Regions from separate parts of the Fictibacillus marinisediminis genome, predicted to be linked through region 1. Evidence: a T-box and tRNA genes for the amino acid it is inferred to sense, from the RefSeq annotation. Region 1 holds a T-box; the other holds one or more tRNA genes.
What was found. The T-box of region 1 lies ahead of thrS (threonine--tRNA ligase). A T-box ahead of a tRNA ligase gene usually reads a tRNA of that ligase, here a tRNA-Thr.

Region 2: it has a tRNA-Thr gene. The T-box ahead of thrS (threonine--tRNA ligase) is inferred to sense a tRNA for this amino acid. The anticodon was not compared.

The regions. Positions count from the first base shown of each region.
Region 1 is NZ_JAIWJX010000002.1:1,412,467-1,422,876, reverse strand. Features, by position in the region: gene LCY76_RS07755 (pyridoxal phosphate-dependent decarboxylase family protein) at 1-385, opposite strand, end outside; gene LCY76_RS07750 (aspartate aminotransferase family protein) at 394-1,746, opposite strand; gene thrS (threonine--tRNA ligase) at 2,436-4,355, opposite strand; T-box leader at 4,409-4,639, opposite strand; gene rpiA (ribose-5-phosphate isomerase RpiA) at 4,984-5,655, opposite strand; gene LCY76_RS07735 (APC family permease) at 5,830-7,653, shown strand; gene LCY76_RS07730 (type IA DNA topoisomerase) at 7,709-9,859, opposite strand; gene LCY76_RS07725 (DinB family protein) at 9,973-10,410, opposite strand, start outside.
Region 2 is NZ_JAIWJX010000002.1:162,259-172,668, reverse strand. Features, by position in the region: gene cdaA (diadenylate cyclase CdaA) at 1-263, opposite strand, end outside; gene LCY76_RS01075 (anti-sigma factor family protein) at 490-1,107, opposite strand; gene sigW (RNA polymerase sigma factor SigW) at 1,113-1,688, opposite strand; gene LCY76_RS01065 (aspartyl-phosphate phosphatase Spo0E family protein) at 1,901-2,068, shown strand; gene rocF (arginase) at 2,097-2,999, opposite strand; tRNA gene LCY76_RS01055 (tRNA-Ala) at 3,247-3,322, opposite strand; tRNA gene LCY76_RS01050 (tRNA-Gly) at 3,327-3,400, opposite strand; tRNA gene LCY76_RS01045 (tRNA-Lys) at 3,451-3,526, opposite strand; tRNA gene LCY76_RS01040 (tRNA-Tyr) at 3,558-3,641, opposite strand; tRNA gene LCY76_RS01035 (tRNA-Thr) at 3,680-3,755, opposite strand; tRNA gene LCY76_RS01030 (tRNA-Val) at 3,775-3,850, opposite strand; tRNA gene LCY76_RS01025 (tRNA-Glu) at 3,886-3,960, opposite strand; tRNA gene LCY76_RS01020 (tRNA-Thr) at 3,964-4,039, opposite strand; tRNA gene LCY76_RS01015 (tRNA-Asn) at 4,041-4,115, opposite strand; rRNA gene rrf (5S ribosomal RNA) at 4,155-4,270, opposite strand; rRNA gene LCY76_RS01005 (23S ribosomal RNA) at 4,544-7,481, opposite strand; rRNA gene LCY76_RS01000 (16S ribosomal RNA) at 7,813-9,362, opposite strand; gene LCY76_RS00995 (hypothetical protein) at 9,646-9,864, opposite strand; gene pdaB (polysaccharide deacetylase family sporulation protein PdaB) at 10,062-10,410, shown strand, end outside.

The DNA.
Region 1 (10,410 bases):
TCGATTGATTGTATGCACTGATGACCATTTCTGCAGCGAGTGCAGGTATGAGGGGCGGGCAATGGAGGTGGGCAATGCATGCTTTGTGATTAACTTGAATGCTGTGCAAAAGCATTTTCTCCACATCTTTCAAGACTTCCTGCAGGTCTTCCCCTCCCTCTGTGGCCATTCTCATCCCCCTGATCATCTCTTCAATTGAAGCAGCGCTTTCTCCGCAATATGGAACCTTCATCACGCGTATTGTGTCTGCTATCATTTTTTTCGTGTCATCAACAGCTTGGAGATACGCTTGCTGGCCACTGATTTTTTCATGGATAAATAGACGGTCAAAGGCATCTTCATGTGTTGATTCAGGTAACGTTTTTTTATTTATAGCCGATAGCATGCTTCTAACTACTTCCTTACCGCAGCAGCTTCGATCGCCTGGGTAAAGATATCCGTTATCTCCCGCACTTGATCTTCTGTAATAATCAACGGAGGCAGGAATCGGACAACGCTGCCATGGCGCCCGCCTACTTCAAGAATTAATCCACGGTTAAAGCACTCCCTTTGAATGGCACTGGCTAAGGATGGATGAGCAGGATGGCTGCCGCTGTTTGCTTTCTTGCCTTTTGGATTTACAATTTCAGCTCCGATCATCAAGCCTCTGCCCCTGATTTCTCCGATTTCAGGATACTTCTGCTGAATGCTGGCAAGCTTTGAAACGAACAGATCTCCCATTTTTTCAGCATGTGCAGCTAAGTTATTCTCCTTGATATACCGCAAGGAAGCCATTCCAGCAGCCATTGCCATCTGATTGCCCCTGAATGTTCCGATATGCGCACCCGGAGACCATTGATCAAGCTTTTTATCATATACAACAACCGAAAGCGGCAAGCTTCCACCTATCGCTTTTGAGAGAACCAATACATCTGGAGTGATGCCTGCGTGTTCAAATGCAAATAATTTCCCTGTTCTTCCGATTCCAGTCTGAACCTCATCGATAATCAGCGGGATGCCTCTTTCTTCTGTGATTCTTCTCATTTCCTTTAACCACTCGATAGGAGCCGGAATGCTTCCTCCTTCACCCTGAACGATCTCCAAGATCATCGCTGCTGGAGGAAGAACACCGCTTTCCGGATCGTCCAACAAATTTTCGATGTATTGGGAACTGATGCGCTGGCTTTCTTCTCCGCCAACGCCAAATGGGCAGCGATAGGTGTATGGATACGGCAAAAAGTGAACATCCGGCATTAACCCTCTCACTTTCTCCTTAGGCCCCAGATTACCGCTCAATGCCATCGTACCGTGTGTTGAGCCATGGTACCCCCCCTGGAAGGAAAGAATGCTCTGTCTGCCGGTTGCTGTTTTGCATAGTTTTACCGCTGCTTCAATCGCATCTCCTCCGGTTGGTCCGCAAAATTGGATTTTGGCTCTTTTCGCAAAGTCACCCGGCAGGCTATCAAAAAGTTCTGTTACGAAATCTTCTTTTATTGGTGTTGTCAGATCGAGCGTGTGCAAAGGCCGCTTGTCCCGGATAACCTGTTCAATCGCCTCGATCACGACAGGATGATTATGTCCGAGTGCCAGAGTCCCTGCTCCGGCAAGGCAATCATAGTATTTCTTTCCATCTGCGTCTTTTACAAAAATGCCCTCCGCTTCCTCGATTGCAATTGGAATTCTGCGGGGATAGGACCTGGCATTTGACTCCCGGTGTTCCTGCTGTTGAAGAAAAATATCATTCCTGGACAGTTGCTTAGTCACCATCTATAAAAACTCCTTTTTCTAATTGATAATGATTTTCATTACTATTTACAAGACTAACTCTAAATGAAAACCATTCTCATCGTCAATCATACTTGAGAACCATTCTCACTTAATTCTAAAATTTATTCTTCTCAGTCGGTCCAGGCTTTCAATACTTGTAAAATCCCGGCATATCAGTACTTTCAAAGTCATTCTTACTTTTATAAAAAAAAAGACTTTAACCTGAAACGGAAATGGTACTTTTGACCTATTGAAATTGTTTCTTCTAAAATAAATGCATCGAATTTTGTCGTATGATGTCGCGTATAAACGGTTTGAACATAAATGAGTGGATTTTGAACATAAATTAATTTTTTTGATCATAAATCCGTATTTTTGAACAATAATCCTGTAAATTTAAAAATAAAAAAATGTCGTTACGATTTTTTCAGGTATAAGGGACTAGTCTGGCGCTCATACCTCCGCAAAAGAGCTTGAATAAGCCAAAATACCCCACTGAACCATCTGGCTAAGGACCACAGCATGAAAATTTACTCAAAATCCTTCTTTTTTTCATAAAAAACGACCATGTTGCTTCCCAATTGAATGGTTGTCCTAAAATAACCTGATTTCGCACATCCATTACAAAAAAAAGAGGCGCTTTCTCATCACACCCCTTTAGCATGATAAGAAACTCCTCTTCTTTATGGTTATTGTCTATTTTCAACTTTCTCCTGCAGCTGTTTGATCAGCTGTTCCACTTCTATAAAACCGGAAGATTCCTCTCCATATTTCCTGGCATTTACACCCTGGCGTTTTATCTCTTCATCTCCGACAACTAAAATAAAGGGTATTTTCTGTAATTGTGCTCCTCTGATTTTATAGCCCAGCTTTTCTTCTCTCACATCAGCTTCTACTCTTATTCCTGCAGATTTCAATCTCTGAACCACATCCTCTGCATAGGGCTGGTGATGCAATAATGACACAGGTAGAACCTTCACCTGGACCGGTGCCAGCCATAATGGAAACGCACCTGCATAATGTTCAATCAGAATTCCTAAAAAACGGTCAATTGAACCGAGAATCGCGCGATGAATAACGACCGGACGCTGTTTTTCATTCTTTTCATCAATATAATGCAGATCAAACTTTTCAGGCATCTGGAAATCCAGCTGCACTGTCGCGCACTGATGACTTCTGTTTATGGCATCCCGGATATGAAAATCAATCTTCGGACCGTAGAATGCACCATCACCTTCATTGATCCTGTAATTCAATCCGGCTTTCTTCAGAACATTTTCAAGGGCATTCTCTGCCTTTTCCCAAAGCCTCTCATCCCCCATCGAATCCTCTGGACGAGTAGAGAGTTCAACCTCGAATTGAAATCCAAAAGTTCGGTACACCTCACCCACGACATCAAGCACTGACTCTAATTCGCTTTCAATTTGATCCGGTGCAACGAAGATATGGGCATCATCCTGGCAAAATGTTCTTACACGCAGCAGCCCGTTCAGCGCTCCGCTGAATTCATGCCGGTGCACCTGGCCGAATTCTGCGAGTCTTAAGGGAAGATCCCGGTACGACCGGCGTTTGTTTTTATAGATGAGCATATGCCCTGGACAGTTCATCGGCTTTAAGGCAAAACCAGCCTGATCCACTTGTGAGAAATACATATTTTCCTTGTAATGATCCCAATGGCCTGATTGCTCCCAAAGCCGCTGATTCAGCATAAGCGGTGTCCTTACTTCTTCAAAGGAGTGACTCATCTGAAATTCCCTCAAAAATCGTTCCAGTTCATTTCTTAACAACTGGCCCTTTGGCAGGAAAAAGGGCATTCCAGGAGCCTCTTCAGAAAACATAAACAGATCAAGCTCTTTTCCGAGTTTGCGGTGATCTCGCTTTGCTGCTTCTTCAAGAAAGAGAAGATGCTCTTCGAGTTCCTTTTTTGAGGAAAAAGCAACTCCATAGATCCGCTGCAGCATTTGATTCTCTGAATCGCCCCGCCAGTAGGCTCCAGATACAGAAGTTAACTTAAAGGCTTTAATAAGGCCAGTTGAAGGAAGATGCGGTCCTCGGCAAAGGTCCATAAACTCTCCCTGTTTATAAAATGTAATCTCTTCATCATCAGGGATACCGTTGAGCAATTCCAGCTTCAAATGATCCCCTTTTCCACGCCAGTATTCCTCTGCCTCTCCCCTTGAAACCTCAATCCGCTCAATCTTTTTATTCTCTTTGATTATCTTGTTCATCTCTGCTTCAATGGCAGGTAGATCTTCAAGTGTGATCGAAACCGGCACATCCATGTCATAGTAAAACCCATTCTCAATGACCGGCCCCACTCCAAGTTTTACATTGTCATATAGCCGCTGAACAGCCTGAGCTAGGACATGTGCAGCGCTATGCCTCATGATGTTGATTCCCTCATCGGAATCAAGTGTTAAAATCTCTACGGCCGCGGCCCTCTCTAAAGAGAAGCTCAGGTCGTAAAGGACATTGTCTATCCTTCCTGCTGCAGCTTTCTTTTTAAGACCAGGACTGATTGAAGCCGCAATTTCATCCATTGATACACCATACGGGTACTTTTTTTCGGAACCATCGGGAAATTGAATGCTGATCTGATTTTCTTTCATCTTATAACCCTCCAATTTAGTTTTTGAATAACAAAAAGCACACCCATCCCTAATCTAGGGACGAGCGTGCTTATACCCGTGGTTCCACCCTGGTTCCCGCCATAATTGCCATTGACGGCTCCATTCGCTGTAACGCAGCTCATGCGGAATGGGCTAATGGAATCCAGTTTCACCCATTCAGCTCCCAGGCGGTAAATCACTCTCCTGTGTTAGGAAGTTCTCAGCTTTCCTTCCCTCTCTGTATAACCGGTTTGAGTCATTCTTGCCCTGTTCACAGCTATTTTCTATTTCGGGAAAGGAAAAAGAAAAAACGCACCCATCCCCGGCAATAGGGACGAGTGCGTTTTACCCGTGGTTCCACCCAGATTCCCATCAAGAGGTTTTACAACGAATTGATGGCTCCAGTGCTTTAACGCAGCGGCTGCGGTATAGGCTAGTCTCATTTCACCGATACAGCTCATGGATGGTAAGCGAATCTCCTGCGTTGGGAAGTTCTCAGCACCCTTCCTCTCTGTACAACCGGCCAGAATCACTCATGTTCCTTTCAAAGCTTTTCATAACGTTCAGTTTTATTAAGATAGAATATACAGTATTATCCACATTGATACAATCATTTTTTGAAAAATTATTATTTCTTTCGATAAATGATGGCTGGCCCGCCAGCCTCTCCTACGATCAAAAGGTCAGCCATATTTAAGAACAGACCATGTTCTACTACGCCTGTGATTCCATCGAGCCAAGAAGCGGTTTTTTCAGGATGTTTGATACTTTCCATTTTTAAATCAATCACATAATGGCCGCTGTCTGTAATAAAATAAGCATCTTCCTTTTTTCGAAAAGACGGCTGGAGCCCTTCTTTTTCAAACAGACGGAAAACCTGATGAGATCCGAATGGCAGCACCTCTACTGGCAGGGGAAATGTACCTAATGACTCAACCAGTTTAGCGGAATCAACGATCCAAATGATTTTGGAAGAGATGCTCGCTACTACTTTTTCATACAGCAGGGCGCCTCCTCCTCCTTTTATCCCATTCAATTCAGCGTCTACTTCATCTGCTCCATCAATGGTAAGGTCGATTTGGTCGATTTCATTTATGGATATAAGCGGTATATCAAGCGACTTTGCTAATTGTGTTGTGGAATCTGAAGTGGATACTCCCTTAATCTGGAGTCCTTCCTTTACCCTCTTCCCAAGCTTTTGAAGCATAAAATAGACAGTAGATCCTGTCCCAAGACCAATTGTCATGCCATCTTCTATGTAATCAGCAGCTTTTCCGCCTGCCATCTGTTTTTCGTTCATCATTGTTTTCTCCTTTAGAACTTTGGGTATCTTATTTCATACTACCCTTTTTGTTCTTCTATTACGCGAACAAGTATAAGAATAAATGTAAAATGGGTAAAATTATAAGATTACAACTTTCTTTTTTTCAGGGTTTCATACTTTATCATTAAAATTAATTCTTGGCGGTGAATCATGTTAACTTCATTGAAACGATTTTTAATCGGACGTCCGTTAAAATCTAACGAGGCCGGAGAACATAAATTGAATAAGTTGAAAGCGCTGGCAATTCTTTCATCTGATGCACTCTCTTCTGTTGCTTACGGAACAGAGCAGATTCTCCTGGTACTCGTAACATTCGGGACGGTCGCCTTCTGGTATTCCCTGCCTATCGCAATTGGAGTCCTTGTACTATTACTGGCACTTATATTATCATACCGGCAGATTATCTTTTCCTATCCTCACGGTGGTGGAGCCTATGTCGTTTCTAAAGAAAATCTGGGAGTCAATTATGGTCTGGTTGCCGGGGGATCTTTACTCGTTGATTACATATTAACCGTAGCTGTTAGCGTATCTGCAGGAACAGACGCCATCACTTCAGCCTTTCCTGCCCTTCATACGCATAACGTCGCAATTGCCGTGGTGCTCGTTATTCTCATTACGATTTTAAATCTTAGAGGCTTAACGGAGTCGGCGAGTATTTTGGCCTACCCGGTTTACCTCTTTGTTGTGGCCCTTATCATTATGATCGGGGTCGGTCTTTACCATATTGCAACCGGAGGTGTTCCTGCATCTGCACACACGCCTGTCGGTACACCGGTTGCTGGTCTGACGCTGTTCCTGCTTCTCAGAGCTTTCGCTTCTGGATGTTCTGCACTGACTGGAGTTGAAGCAATCTCTAATGCTATTCCGAACTTCAAGGAGCCCCAGCCGAATAATGCTGCCAAAACGCTGATCATGATGGGATCATTATTAGCTGTTTTATTTACTGGAGTTACCTTCCTTGCTTATTGGTATGGCATCGCACCTAAAGTAGAGGAAACCGTTGTTTCACAAATTGCTGCTGAAACGTTCGGCCGTAACTATATGTATTATTTTATCCAGGGAACAACGGCATTAATTCTAGTCCTTGCAGCCAATACTGGTTATTCAGCGTTCCCGCTGCTCGCTTATAACCTGGCGGCAGATAAATTCATGCCGAGAATGTACACGATGCGCGGAGACCGCCTCGGTTATTCAAATGGAATCATTACGCTCGGCATCGGTTCTATCATTCTGATCGTTGCGTTCAGAGGGCAGACTGAGAACTTGATTCCTTTATATGCCGTAGGGGTATTCATTCCTTTTACCCTGTCACAGACCGGTATGATTTTAAAGTGGCTCCGAGAAAAACCAAAAGGATGGATTCTAAAGCTGACGGCTAATTTGATCGGTGCCCTCATTACACTGACCGTTCTCATCATCTTTTTTGTCACTAAATTTACTCAAGTCTGGTCCGTTCTGATCTTCTTGCCGTTAATTATCCTACTGTTCCACCGGATCCATCGCCATTATAAGGACGTCGGTGACCAGCTTCGCCTGGAATCAGAACATCCGCCTCTCGCCATCGAAGGAAATGTTATCATTGTTCCGGTTGCCGGGATGACTCGGGTGGTTGAAAACTCACTTAATTACGCTAGAACCCTCTCTGACCAGGTCATTGCCGTTTATGTAGCCTTTGACCGACAGGAGGAAAGACGTTTTGAAGAGAAATGGGAACAGTGGCAGCCGGACATCCGTCTCGTCACACTGCACTCACAATACCGGAGCATTATACAGCCGCTCACCAAATTTATCGATACTGCCCAACACAAGGCAAAAGAATCGAACTATTGGGTGACGGTGCTGATTCCGCAATTTATTACGAAAAAGAATTGGCACAACATTCTTCATAACCAGTCAAGCTTGCTCATCAGGGCTTATCTTCTGTATAAAAGAAATGTGGTTGTTACTACTGTTCCATATCGATTTAAAAAATAAGAAAAAGGATGGCCGGCTTTCTGTCTGGGCATCCTTTTTTTATGTTATCAATGTTTTACATTTTGAATTCAATTTTCCCGGTCTCTTTATTGAGGGTAAGGGCGGCCGCAAACGGTTTGCCCTGCTTGCTTTTAAACCCTTTTAACTTGGTGGTTTCACCCTTTTCCAACAGGCGTTTCACCTGAGCTGCCGATAGCTTTTTCCGTGCGATCTTGCCGGAAATGGAAAACTTGCACCCTTCTTTATAGCCGCTGCATCCATAGAAGTCATTGCGCTTAATATAGATGATTTCTTTTCCGCAGTACGGACATTTGCCGATGGGTTCTGCTGTTTTAGACAACGGAATATTCTCTACCTTCCAGCTTGCAGCACCGGCAATGGCATCGCTGATCACTTTTTCTGTCATTTTGCGGGTCAGCTCCATAAACTGTTTCGCATCTGCTTTTCCTCTTCCAATCTCACGGAGCCGCTGCTCCCAAACCGCAGTTGTTTCTGCAGATGTCAAAATGGATTCTTCACCGATCGCGGCAATTAATCCCTTCGCTTTTTCGGTCGCAAATACTTGGTTTTTTTCTACTCTGATATAATCCAGCTCTTCAATTTTTTTTATGATGCTGCTTCGTGTCGCCTCAGTGCCAAGACCTTGAACTTGTTCGAGCACCTTGCTCAGCTCTTCATCCTCAATCGTTTTGCCGGCTGTTTTCATGAGGGTGACGAGACTTCCGAGCGTGTATCGTTTAGGCGGCTGTGTTTTTCCTTCCCGGATCGCAACGTTCTCCACTCTTCCTTTGTCGGCTTCAGTTAGATCCGGAAGAAGGGTGTTTTCATCGTCCTCTTTTTTAGCTTCTTTCTTTTTGTTTTCAAAAAGGACCTTGCGCCATCCTTCCTGTATGATGACTTTTCCTTTTGAAATGAATTCATCCCGCTCATTTACTTTTGTAACGATTGTAGTGGTATCCATAATCGCCTTATCATAGTGGGCAGCAATCACGCTCCTCACAATCAGATCGTATATGTTCCGCTCATCTCGGCTTAACTTTGCAGGATTAGCGACGTTTTCTGTTGGAATGATGGCATAGTGGTCAGATACTTTCGCAGCATTTACAAAACGCGGATTCCCTATGAGAGATCGCTTCGGTGAAGGAAGGAGATGTTTATATTCCTCAAGGTCACCCAGCTGCTTCAATATGCCTGGCATCATTTTCGCCTCTTCTTCAGTGATATACGGGCTATCCGATCTTGGATAACTGACCACTTTTTTTAAATAGAGATCGCTTGTAATGTTCAGTGTTCTTTCCGGGGAGTACTTATACACTTGATTCGCTTTAGCTTGGAGAGCAGAAAGATTAAACAGCATCGGCGGATGGTATTCTTTTCTCTCCTTTTTTATGCTGTTCACGGAACTAAACTGATTTTCAGTCCGCCTTTTGATCTCCTCTGCCAGATCTTTCGTTTTGAGGCGGCTGCTGCTTTTATCATGCCATTTTCCGCTGTACTTCTTTCCATTCACATCAAATGAACCGATCACTTCAAAAAAAGGTTCCGGCTTAAACTTCTCGATCTCATGTTCGCGTTTAACAACTAGCGCGACTGTCGGAGTCATGACTCTTCCTGTCGGAAATGTCTCTCTAATTCCTTTTTTCTGCATTAAAAGTGTGTATGCTCTCGTCGTATTCAACCCGACAAGCCAGTCGGCACAGGCTCTGGAATAGGCTTCAAAAAAGACGGGGAGCGTTTCCTGGCCTTCTTTCAGGTTTTTGAATCCATCCAAGACTGCTTTTTTTGTTAATGATGAGATCCATAAGCGCTTTACCGGTTTTCTGCAGTTCATATTGAGGAGAAGAGATTTATAGATAAGTTCTCCTTCACGACCCGCATCGGTCGCACCGATGATTTCAGTGACTCCGGGTTCAAAAGCCAGCTTTTTAATCGTTTGAAATTGATCCCATTTAGAGGGAGAAACTTTATACCTGAAACGGTCCGGCATCATCGGCAGCGTTTCAAGTTTCCATTTTTCCCATTCCGGTTTATAGTCCTTTGGCGGAACAAGTTCCAGAAGGTGGCCGACACACCATGTTAAATAGGCTCCTTCAGGAAAAAATTCCTGAGGAGGAATCTCATAATATCCTTTTAGTTTCTTAACCTTAGAAAAAGGCCCTGCAAGAGCTTGGGCCTGTGATGGTTTTTCAGCGATAATAAGTTTCATGGTTCACTCCTTGAAGCATACATATATTCGTCATTATGCTTCATTTAATCCATAGATTCGAACATTTGTACTCTTTTTAATTATACCATTTTATTTTCATGAATAAAATGTTCTTACAGACTCGTCTCCCCGCTCTGTGCAAAAAGGTTCTGCTCTTCATACAAATAAAAAATGTAATCGGTAGACACACCTGCCCCGTCCATCTGTCTGAGCATGGCGGTAAGATTTCCTCTATGGTAGGTTCCATGATTGACAACATGCAGAATAAAATCCTGCAGCGGCGCCTTAGCTTCCCCGAATTTCGGATGCGAAATCGTGATCACCTGAAGTGGATCTTCTATCCCGTTTAAATACAGCTTATAGCTGCTGGATACTTCCATAAATAATTTCTCAATTTCAATCAATGATACGCCTTCCAGCCTCTCATTCCATTCATTCAGCGAGTGGATCGTTTCTTCGTATGTTCTTCCAGAAATCGTCCATAGCCAGATCAGATCCGTTTTCAGCATGTGAACCAATGTATCCATCAAGCTTGGAAACACACTTTTTAT
Region 2 (10,410 bases), 1.3 Mb from region 1:
GCTCTCCTTAATTCAGGCTGGAAAATAATAATAATGGCCAATAATCCATATGTAATGGCTTTATCCATCAGCCAGCCCATTGTCCGCAGTTCAAAGAAACTGCTCGCAAGCCATACAGCTACAATGACCACAATTCCTTTTAAAAGCTGTACCGCCTTGGTTCCTCTAATCAGCATTATTAATTTATAAAAAACATAGGTAACCAGCAAAATATCAACGATCTGGCTGATATAGCTACCTAAACTAAAATTTCCAACAGGCAACATGACATCACTCCACTTCAGGGAACTACTCTTTCTATGTTAATGTAGTGCAACAATGATCATAATTATTCGGTATCCCTTATTATAGCATATCCCATCCGCTGCCATAAAAGTTGGAGACTGAGCGGCCGGGTGTCGTTTGCTGTGTTATAAAGTCCCGAAAAAGTAAAAAGCCGGCCATAAACAGGCGGCTTTTTAGATCTTCATATTAGTTCGATGCTAAATATTATTTTTGTTCCTCTCCTGTGAAGAACATTTTAAGTTTATACCAGACCCATTCCACCACTTGATGGATTTCCTGGCTGTCACCGGTGATCTGGCCCGCGGAAGCCATATATTTTTTCCCCTTGATGACGACGACATCGCCGTCAACCTTTCCTTCCACCCTCACATCGCCATTTTCTACGACCAGATCACCTTTGACCGTCTTTCCCTTAGGAACGATAACCGTATGCGTGGATGGCTTGATCTGAACGTTATCCGAGCCGGAGACTACTGATAGTTCATTCCCGGTACTCCAGTTGGCCATTACTGAACCGAACATTAAGATTAAGAATACTGCAGCCGCAGTCAGGACTGGATAACGCCTGATCCATTGAGCCGGCATCCTTTTCTTTTTCACGGCAGGAAGCCTCTTCATTACATCCTCTGTAAAATGGTCAGGAGCAACAACAGGCGCTGATTCTTTCATGTCGGAAATGATTTCTTTCAAGGCATAATAGTGCTCTCTGCAGGCTTCGCAATTTTCCAGATGTATGTCCAGCTCTTTCTGCTCCAGCTCCGTTATATCCCTATCCAGGGCTTTATCAATCAGGCTCATATATTTTTCTGTATCACATGACATTATGTTCACCTCGATTTTGCAACCTTTTTATACACCTTTTTTAACGCTTCTCTTCCCCGATGTATCCGTGTTTTGACAGTCGGGACGGGCAAATCCATAACAGAGCTGATCTCTTCAAGCGATAGATCTTCGACATACTTTAGCAGGATCGCTGTCCTGTACTTTTCCGGAAGTTTCATGATTTCCTGCTGGAGATGATCCCGCTTCTCCTTTTCCTCCACTTCCTCTTCCGGAAGTGGAGCCGCTCCTGCCACCTGGCTGTAAAGCGTTGCTCCTTCTGTTCCTGGAATCTCGGCATCCATAGAGTAATCCGGTTTCTTTTTCCGCAGTTTATCAATACACAAGTTTGTGGCGATGCGATACAGCCACGTTGAAAACTTATAGCTTCCACTGTATTTATCAATGTTTACGTAAGCGCGGACAAATGCTTCCTGAGCAAGGTCCTCCGCCTCATGGCTGTCTCCGACCATTCTGTAGCACAGCCGGTATATTTTATCTTTGTAAATTTCAACAAGACCTTCAAAAGCCTCCTGGTTCCCTGCTCTTACTTGGGTAACCAGATTATTAATTAATGAATCCATTTCAATTTTCCACCACCAGTTGCGGTTCGTATTTTTCTACGTTTAGTATTCAAAAAAGTTTCATATTCCATAAAAAATTAAGCAATTTTTATTTTAGCATGAAAACAGACAGGGATAGAGAAATGTTTTGTACAAAATTTAGAAAATGAGTTTTAATTTGGATAATTGAGGGAATAGTGGAATAAAAGATTTTTTTTAAGGAGCGTGTACACATGGATCGCAATATCCTGCTAAGAGAAATTGAAGATTCACGAAAAAAAATGAATGAAATGTCTAAAATTATGCCTTTAATCGCTGAAGAAATTGTTGAAATCAGCCAACACATAGATGCTCTTTTAAATGAATTCCAAAAAGCAAACGTAAAAAACAGCTACTCTTAATTCGAGAGCTGTTTTTTTTGATTTATTATTATAATAATTTTTCGCCGAATAGTGATCCCATTAGCGCCACAGCCACTGTCGCTGTTTTGTTTCTTTCGTCAAGAATTGGATTGACTTCTACAAATTCAGCTGAGGTAATAATCTGAGACTCGGCCAGCATTTCCATCGCCAAATGGCTTTCTCTGTAGCTGATTCCACCAAGAACCGGCGTACCTACCCCCGGTGCGTCAAGCGGATCCAAACCATCAAGGTCAAGACTTAAATGAACACCATCCGTTTTTTTAGAAAGATATTCAATCGTTTCCTCCATTACCCTGGTCATGCCGATCCGATCAATTTCATGCATCGTGTATACTTTAATGCCACGTTCTTTGATCAATTCTTTTTCTCCTTCATCCAATGAACGGGCACCGATAATAACAATATTTTCAGGCTTAACTTTTTGCTCATATCCTCCAATGCCAGTTAAGGATTCATGCCCTATTCCCAAGCTTGCTGCAAGCGGCATACCATGAATGTTTCCGCTTGGTGAAGTATCAGCGGTATTCAAGTCTCCATGGGCATCATACCAGATAACGCCAAGATTTTCGTAGTGCTTGGCAATTCCAGCAAGAGAGCCGATCGCGATACTGTGGTCTCCTCCAAGGACAAGAGGAAACCGGTTTTCCTGAATCACATTAGAAACCGTGTCTGCCAGCTTTTCACTCGCAGTTGAAACTTCTTGAAGGTTCTTAAGATTGGTTTCTATTGTTTCTTCTATTGTCCCAGGCCGGGCAATCTCTATGTCCCCGAAATCCTGGACATTATAATTTATATCTTCTAAACGTTCCACAATACCTGCATATCGAATGGCGCTTGGCCCCATATCAACGCCGCGCCTTGTCTGCCCTAAATCCATCGGTACTCCGATGATCGTAATATCCTTCTTCATTCTGTACGGCCTCCCCTTATGCTGTGTTTCAAAAATTCTATAAATTCATTGTAGCCTGTCTATTCATGTTGGTTCAACTGGACAGAAATATGCATAGATATACCGATACGTAAGCGCTTTCGAGGAGGTTGATGGATAATTATTAGGACAAAAGCACCGACCTCTTTATTGGATCAGGAATCCTTGAAGATTTGAAAGACATAAAAAAGCCCTTAGACGAATGTCTAAGGACAGTGCTTATTATGTATGGTGGAGCCTAGCGGGATCGAACCGCTGACCTCCTGCGTGCAAGGCAGGCGCTCTCCCAGCTGAGCTAAGGCCCCATAATGGAGCGGGTGATGAGAATCGAACTCACGACCAGAGCTTGGAAGGCTCTTGTTTTACCACTAAACTACACCCGCAATATTATACTTTGTTACCATTGATATCATCTTTTATTCAGAAGTTCAAATGGTGAGCCATGAAGGACTCGAACCTTCGACCCTCTGATTAAAAGTCAGATGCTCTACCGACTGAGCTAATGGCTCGTGTTATAACATAATCTGTCGGAAATAAAGATGGTGGAGGGGGACGGATTCGAACCGCCGAACCCAAAGGAGCGGATTTACAGTCCGCCGCGTTTAGCCACTTCGCTACCCCTCCACATAAAAAAAGGCTTCAGACATTGCTTATAAAAAAAATGGTGCCGGCTAGAGGACTTGAACCCCCAACCTACTGATTACAAGTCAGTTGCTCTACCAATTGAGCTAAACCGGCCTGCCGTTGGGATAAATAATGGTGGAGGATGACGGGTTCGAACCGCCGACCCCCTGCTTGTAAGGCAGGTGCTCTCCCAGCTGAGCTAATCCTCCGTATTAAGGAATGTTATTTTCTTAACGAAAAAACTTGGTGACCCGTACGGGATTCGAACCCGTGTTACCGCCGTGAAAGGGCGGTGTCTTAACCGCTTGACCAACGGGCCGACTGGAGCTTCCAACCGGGCTCGAACCGGTGACCTCTTCCTTACCATGGAAGCACTCTACCTACTGAGCTATGGAAGCATGGCTCCACAGGTAGGACTCGAACCTACGACCGATCGGTTAACAGCCGATAGCTCTACCACTGAGCTACTGTGGAATAAGAATAAAACCACATACGAGTATGTTTGAAATGATAGCCTGGCAGCGTCCTACTCTTACAGGGGGAAGCCCCCAACTACCATCGGCGCTGAAGAGCTTAACTTCCGTGTTCGGTATGGGAACGGGTGTGACCTCTTCGCTATCGCCACCAGACTGTCTTTCAAAGCATGTCCTATTTTCTCAAGGACAAGTTACATTTTACAATGTATTTGCTCTTTTGACAAGAGCTTTTTTAGAAAAAATGAGGCATATTCCCTCAAAACTAGATAACTTCTTCATCCAAACTTTCACTGATGCTAACGTCCAGCTCCATGAACCATATCCTCGAGGTCGTTTCAATCCCTCCTACGAACACCAAAAACGTGTTCTCGTCAGGATATCTCCAACGCTTGTCGGATATAAACGGTTCATACCGCTTTTGTTAATAAGGATAAGCCCTCGACCGATTAGTATCTGTCAGCTCCACGTGTCACCACGCTTCCACACCAGACCTATCAACCTCATCATCTCTAAGGGGTCTTACTCACTTAATGTGATGGGAAATCTCATCTTGAGGGGGGCTTCATGCTTAGATGCTTTCAGCACTTATCCCGTCCACACGTAGCTACCCAGCTATGCCCCTGGCGGAACAACTGGTACACCAGCGGTGTGTCCATCCCGGTCCTCTCGTACTAAGGACAGCTCCTCTCAAATTTCCTGCGCCCGCGACGGATAGGGACCGAACTGTCTCACGACGTTCTGAACCCAGCTCGCGTACCGCTTTAATGGGCGAACAGCCCAACCCTTGGGACCTACTTCAGCCCCAGGATGCGATGAGCCGACATCGAGGTGCCAAACCTCCCCGTCGATGTGGACTCTTGGGGGAGATAAGCCTGTTATCCCCAGGGTAGCTTTTATCCGTTGAGCGATGGCCCTTCCATGCGGAACCACCGGATCACTAAGCCCGACTTTCGTCCCTGCTCGACTTGTAGGTCTCGCAGTCAAGCTCCCTTGTGCCTTTACACTCTGCGAATGATTTCCAACCATTCTGAGGGAACCTTTGGGCGCCTCCGTTACAATTTAGGAGGCGACCGCCCCAGTCAAACTGCCCACCTGACACTGTCTCCGAACCGGATCACGGTTCCAGGTTAGAATTTCAATACAGTCAGGGTAGTATCCCACCGACGCCTCCATCGAAGCTGGCGCTCCGACTTCTCAGGCTCCTACCTATCCTGTACAAACTGTACCAAAATCCAATATCAAGCTGCAGTAAAGCTCCATGGGGTCTTTCCGTCCTGTCGCGGGTAACCTGCATCTTCACAGGTACTATAATTTCACCGGGTCTCTCGTTGAGACAGTATCCAAGTCGTTACACCTTTCGTGCGGGTCGGAACTTACCCGACAAGGAATTTCGCTACCTTAGGACCGTTATAGTTACGGCCGCCGTTTACTGGGGCTTCAATTCAGAGCTTCTCCCGTAAGGGATAACCCCTCCTCTTAACCTTCCAGCACCGGGCAGGTGTCAGCCCCTATACTTCGCCTTGCGGCTTCGCAGAGACCTGTGTTTTTGCTAAACAGTCGCTTGGATCTATTCACTGCGGCTCTCTCGGGCGTTAACCCTATCAGAGCACCCCTTCTCCCGAAGTTACGGGGTCATTTTGCCGAGTTCCTTAACGAGAGTTCTCCCGATCATCTTAGGATTCTCTCCTCGCCTACCTGTGTCGGTTTGCGGTACGGGCACCTCTTTCCTCACTAGAGGCTTTTCTTGGCAGTGTAGGATCAGGGACTTCGGTACTGTAATTTCCCTCGCCGTCACAGCTCAGCCTTCACGATTGCGGGATTTGCCTCACAATCAGCCTAACTGCTTAGACGCGCATTTCCAATCGCGCGCTCTCCCTACCTTCCTGCGTCCCCCCGTCGTTCAAACGGAAAGGAGGTGGTACAGGAATTTCAACCTGTTGGCCATCGCCTACGCCTTTCGGCCTCGGCTTAGGTCCCGACTAACCCTGAGCGGACGAGCCTTCCTCAGGAAACCTTAGGCTTTCGATGGACAAGATTCTCACTTGTCTTTCGCTACTCATACCGGCATTCTCACTTCAAAGCGCTCCACCAGTCCTTCCGGTCTGACTTCACTGCACTTCGAACGCTCCCCTACCACTGTACCTTACGGTACAATCCATAGCTTCGGTGATACGTTTAGCCCCGGTACATTTTCGGCGCAGAGTCACTCGACCAGTGAGCTATTACGCACTCTTTAAATGGTGGCTGCTTCTAAGCCAACATCCTGGTTGTCTGGGCAACTCCACATCCTTTCCCACTTAACGTATACTTTGGGACCTTAGCTGATGGTCTGGGCTGTTTCCCTCTTGACTACGGATCTTATCACTCGCAGTCTGACTCCCGCGGATAAGTCTCTGGCATTCGGAGTTTGACTGAATTCGGTAACCCTGTGGGGGCCCCTAGTCCAATCAGTGCTCTACCTCCAGGACTCTAGCCGCGAGGCTAGCCCTAAAGCTATTTCGGGGAGAACCAGCTATCTCCGTGTTCGATTGGCATTTCACCCCTACCCACACCTCATCCCCGCACTTTTCAACGTGCGTGGGTTCGGGCCTCCATTCAGTGTTACCTGAACTTCACCCTGGACATGGGTAGATCACACGGTTTCGGGTCTACGACAACGTACTATGGCGCCCTATTCAGACTCGCTTTCGCTGCGGCTCCGCCTTATCAGCTTAACCTTGCACGTTATCGTAACTCGCCGGTTCATTCTACAAAAGGCACGCTGTCACCCGTTAATGGGCTCCAACTACTTGTAGGCACACGGTTTCAGGATCTCTTTCACTCCCCTTCCGGGGTGCTTTTCACCTTTCCCTCACGGTACTGGTTCACTATCGGTCACTAGGGAGTATTTAGCCTTGGGAGATGGTCCTCCCGGATTCCGACGGGGTTTCACGTGTCCCGCCGTACTCAGGATCCACTCAGGAGGGAACGAAGTTTCAACTACAGGGCTGTTACCTTCTTTGGCTGGCCTTTCCAGACCGCTTCATCTACCCCGTTCCTTTGTAACTCCATGTTGAGTGTCCTACAACCCCAGAGGGCAAGCCCTCTGGTTTGGGCTGATTCCGTTTCGCTCGCCGCTACTCAGGAAATCGCATTTGCTTTCTCTTCCTCCGGGTACTTAGATGTTTCAGTTCCCCGGGTCTGCCTTCTCATATCCTATGTATTCAGATATGGATACCATCCCATTACGGATGGTGGGTTCCCCCATTCGGAAATCCCCGGATCAATGCTTACTTACAGCTCCCCGAGGCATATCGGTGTTCGTCCCGTCCTTCTTCGGCTCCTAGTGCCAAGGCATCCACCGTGCGCCCTTTCTAGCTTAACCTTTATCGACGATTGATCAGCTTCCAATCTCTTCGTCAGCTTTGTTCTTCCGGTGCTCATGTAGGCGAACTACACTCCGCTCCTCCAGAACTTCGCTTCCTCGATCTTGTCGCTGCTGAATCGTCTTAATTGTTACTAAATCAGCGCACAACTAATGAATTAGTTGGCTTTGTTTGGATGTTTCGTTATCTAGTTTTCAAGGAACATGGTCCGTGCGCGCAAAAAAATGCGTCACATAACCTCTATTGTTTGAAAGAAACGATGTTCTTTCAAAACCAAACAAAAGCTCAGGTAAGTTCATGAGGCATCTAAGTGCGCTCATGTCTCCATAGAAAGGAGGTGATCCAGCCGCACCTTCCGATACGGCTACCTTGTTACGACTTCACCCCAATCATCTGTCCCACCTTCGGCGGCTGGCTCCTAAAAGGTTACCCCACCGACTTCGGGTGTTACAAACTCTCGTGGTGTGACGGGCGGTGTGTACAAGGCCCGGGAACGTATTCACCGCGGCATGCTGATCCGCGATTACTAGCAATTCCGGCTTCATGTAGGCGAGTTGCAGCCTACAATCCGAACTGAGAGTGGCTTTTTGGGATTGGCTCGGCCTCGCGGCTTTGCAACCCTTTGTACCACCCATTGTAGCACGTGTGTAGCCCAGGTCATAAGGGGCATGATGATTTGACGTCATCCCCACCTTCCTCCGGTTTGTCACCGGCAGTCACCTTAGAGTGCCCAACTGAATGCTGGCAACTAAGGTCAAGGGTTGCGCTCGTTGCGGGACTTAACCCAACATCTCACGACACGAGCTGACGACAACCATGCACCACCTGTCACTCTGTCCCCCGAAGGGGAAAGTCCTATCTCTAGGATGGTCAGAGGATGTCAAGACCTGGTAAGGTTCTTCGCGTTGCTTCGAATTAAACCACATGCTCCACTGCTTGTGCGGGCCCCCGTCAATTCCTTTGAGTTTCAACCTTGCGGTCGTACTCCCCAGGCGGAGTGCTTAATGTGTTAACGTCAGCACTGAGGGTGGAACCCCCCAACACCTAGCACTCATCGTTTACGGCGTGGACTACCAGGGTATCTAATCCTGTTTGCTCCCCACGCTTTCGCGCCTCAGCGTCAGTTACAGGCCAAAAAGCCGCCTTCGCCACTGGTGTTCCTCCACATCTCTACGCATTTCACCGCTACACGTGGAATTCCACTTTTCTCTCCTGCACTCAAGTTCCCCAGTTTCCAATGACCCTCCACGGTTGAGCCGTGGGCTTTCACATCAGACTTAAAGAACCGCCTGCGCGCGCTTTACGCCCAATAATTCCGGATAACGCTTGCCACCTACGTATTACCGCGGCTGCTGGCACGTAGTTAGCCGTGGCTTTCTGGTCAGGTACCGTCAAGGTACCGGCAGTTACTCCGGTACTTGTTCTTCTCTGACAACAGAGCTTTACGACCCGAAGGCCTTCATCGCTCACGCGGCGTTGCTCGGTCAGACTTTCGTCCATTGCCGAAGATTCCCTACTGCTGCCTCCCGTAGGAGTCTGGGCCGTGTCTCAGTCCCAGTGTGGCCGATCACCCTCTCAGGTCGGCTACGCATCGTCGCCTTGGTGAGCCGTTACCTCACCAACTAGCTAATGCGCCGCGGGCCCATCTGTAAGCGTCAGCACAAGGCCGACTTTCAAAAGAGAAACAGGCGTTTCTCTTTATCATCCGGTATTAGCTTCGGTTTCCCGAAGTTATCCCCGTCTTACAGGCAGGTTACCCACGTGTTACTCACCCGTCCGCCGCTAACCTCAGAGAGCAAGCTCTCTTTGGTTCGCTCGACTTGCATGTATTAGGCACGCCGCCAGCGTTCATCCTGAGCCAGGATCAAACTCTCCAATAAAGTGTTTGATATAGCTCTTAATGTTTAAAATAAGAATTGATGGGATTGTAAAATCCCTGACTTACCTGGCTTTTGTTTGGTTTTCAAAGAACATTTTGTTTACGTCGCTCGTTTTGGCGACTTTTATACTTTAACATTTTTGCAACCATCATGTCAACGATTATTTTGTTGATATTTTGTTGCTCATCACCGTCTCAGCGGCGACAAGGAATACTATATCATGTATCGCTTTTTAGTGTCAACACTTTATTTTAAAAAAGAGTTTGAATCCTTTTATGCCATGTTATTGGCTCTTTTTTCGTCTGCAGAAACGCGCGCATTCTGCAGGTTCGGCCAGTCTGGCAAAGAGATTAAAGAGAACCTGGTACCTTTCTTCGATTGCTGATTTTACTATCTTATCCAGCCTGTCATCTTGCAGATCAAACAAGAGCTCTTCCATTTCTTTTTTTAGAAGATATTCGAATTCCTTTGCTTCCCTGCGATCCATCATTAAGCCTAACATTACGCCACCATAGCTTCCTTTAGGGTTTGTTTTAAGCTATCGTTCCCGCCCCCTTAATTTTCTATGTATATAAAAGGCCGTTTCCTGTCTGTGGTCTATCTTGTCCTCACTGGTCATATATATTTCCTTAGACAGACAGCTCTGGCAAACGAAAAAGAAAATGGATCAGCTCAATATACAGGATTAGGGGGGACGGTATGAAATTTTTCATGGTGGTTAACGGTAAGAAAGTGAAGCAGTATATGGTCGTTGTGTTTGCTGCCTTCTTTGCCGCTTCACTGGCATTTATGGGACAAGAGCAATTATCTGTTTTTTCATCCAAAGATGGGCCCCGGGCAATCTATAAAGGTGAAGAAAAGGGGAACAAAGTCGCGCTGACGTTTGATATCAGCTGGGGAGACAAGAGAGCTATTCCTATATTAAACGTACTGAAAAAACAAGGAATCAAAAATTGCACCTTCTTTGTTTCTGCCGCCTGGGCGGAAAGGCACCCAGAAATTATTGAACGAATCGTAAAAGATGGGCACGAAATTGCCAGTCTCGGTT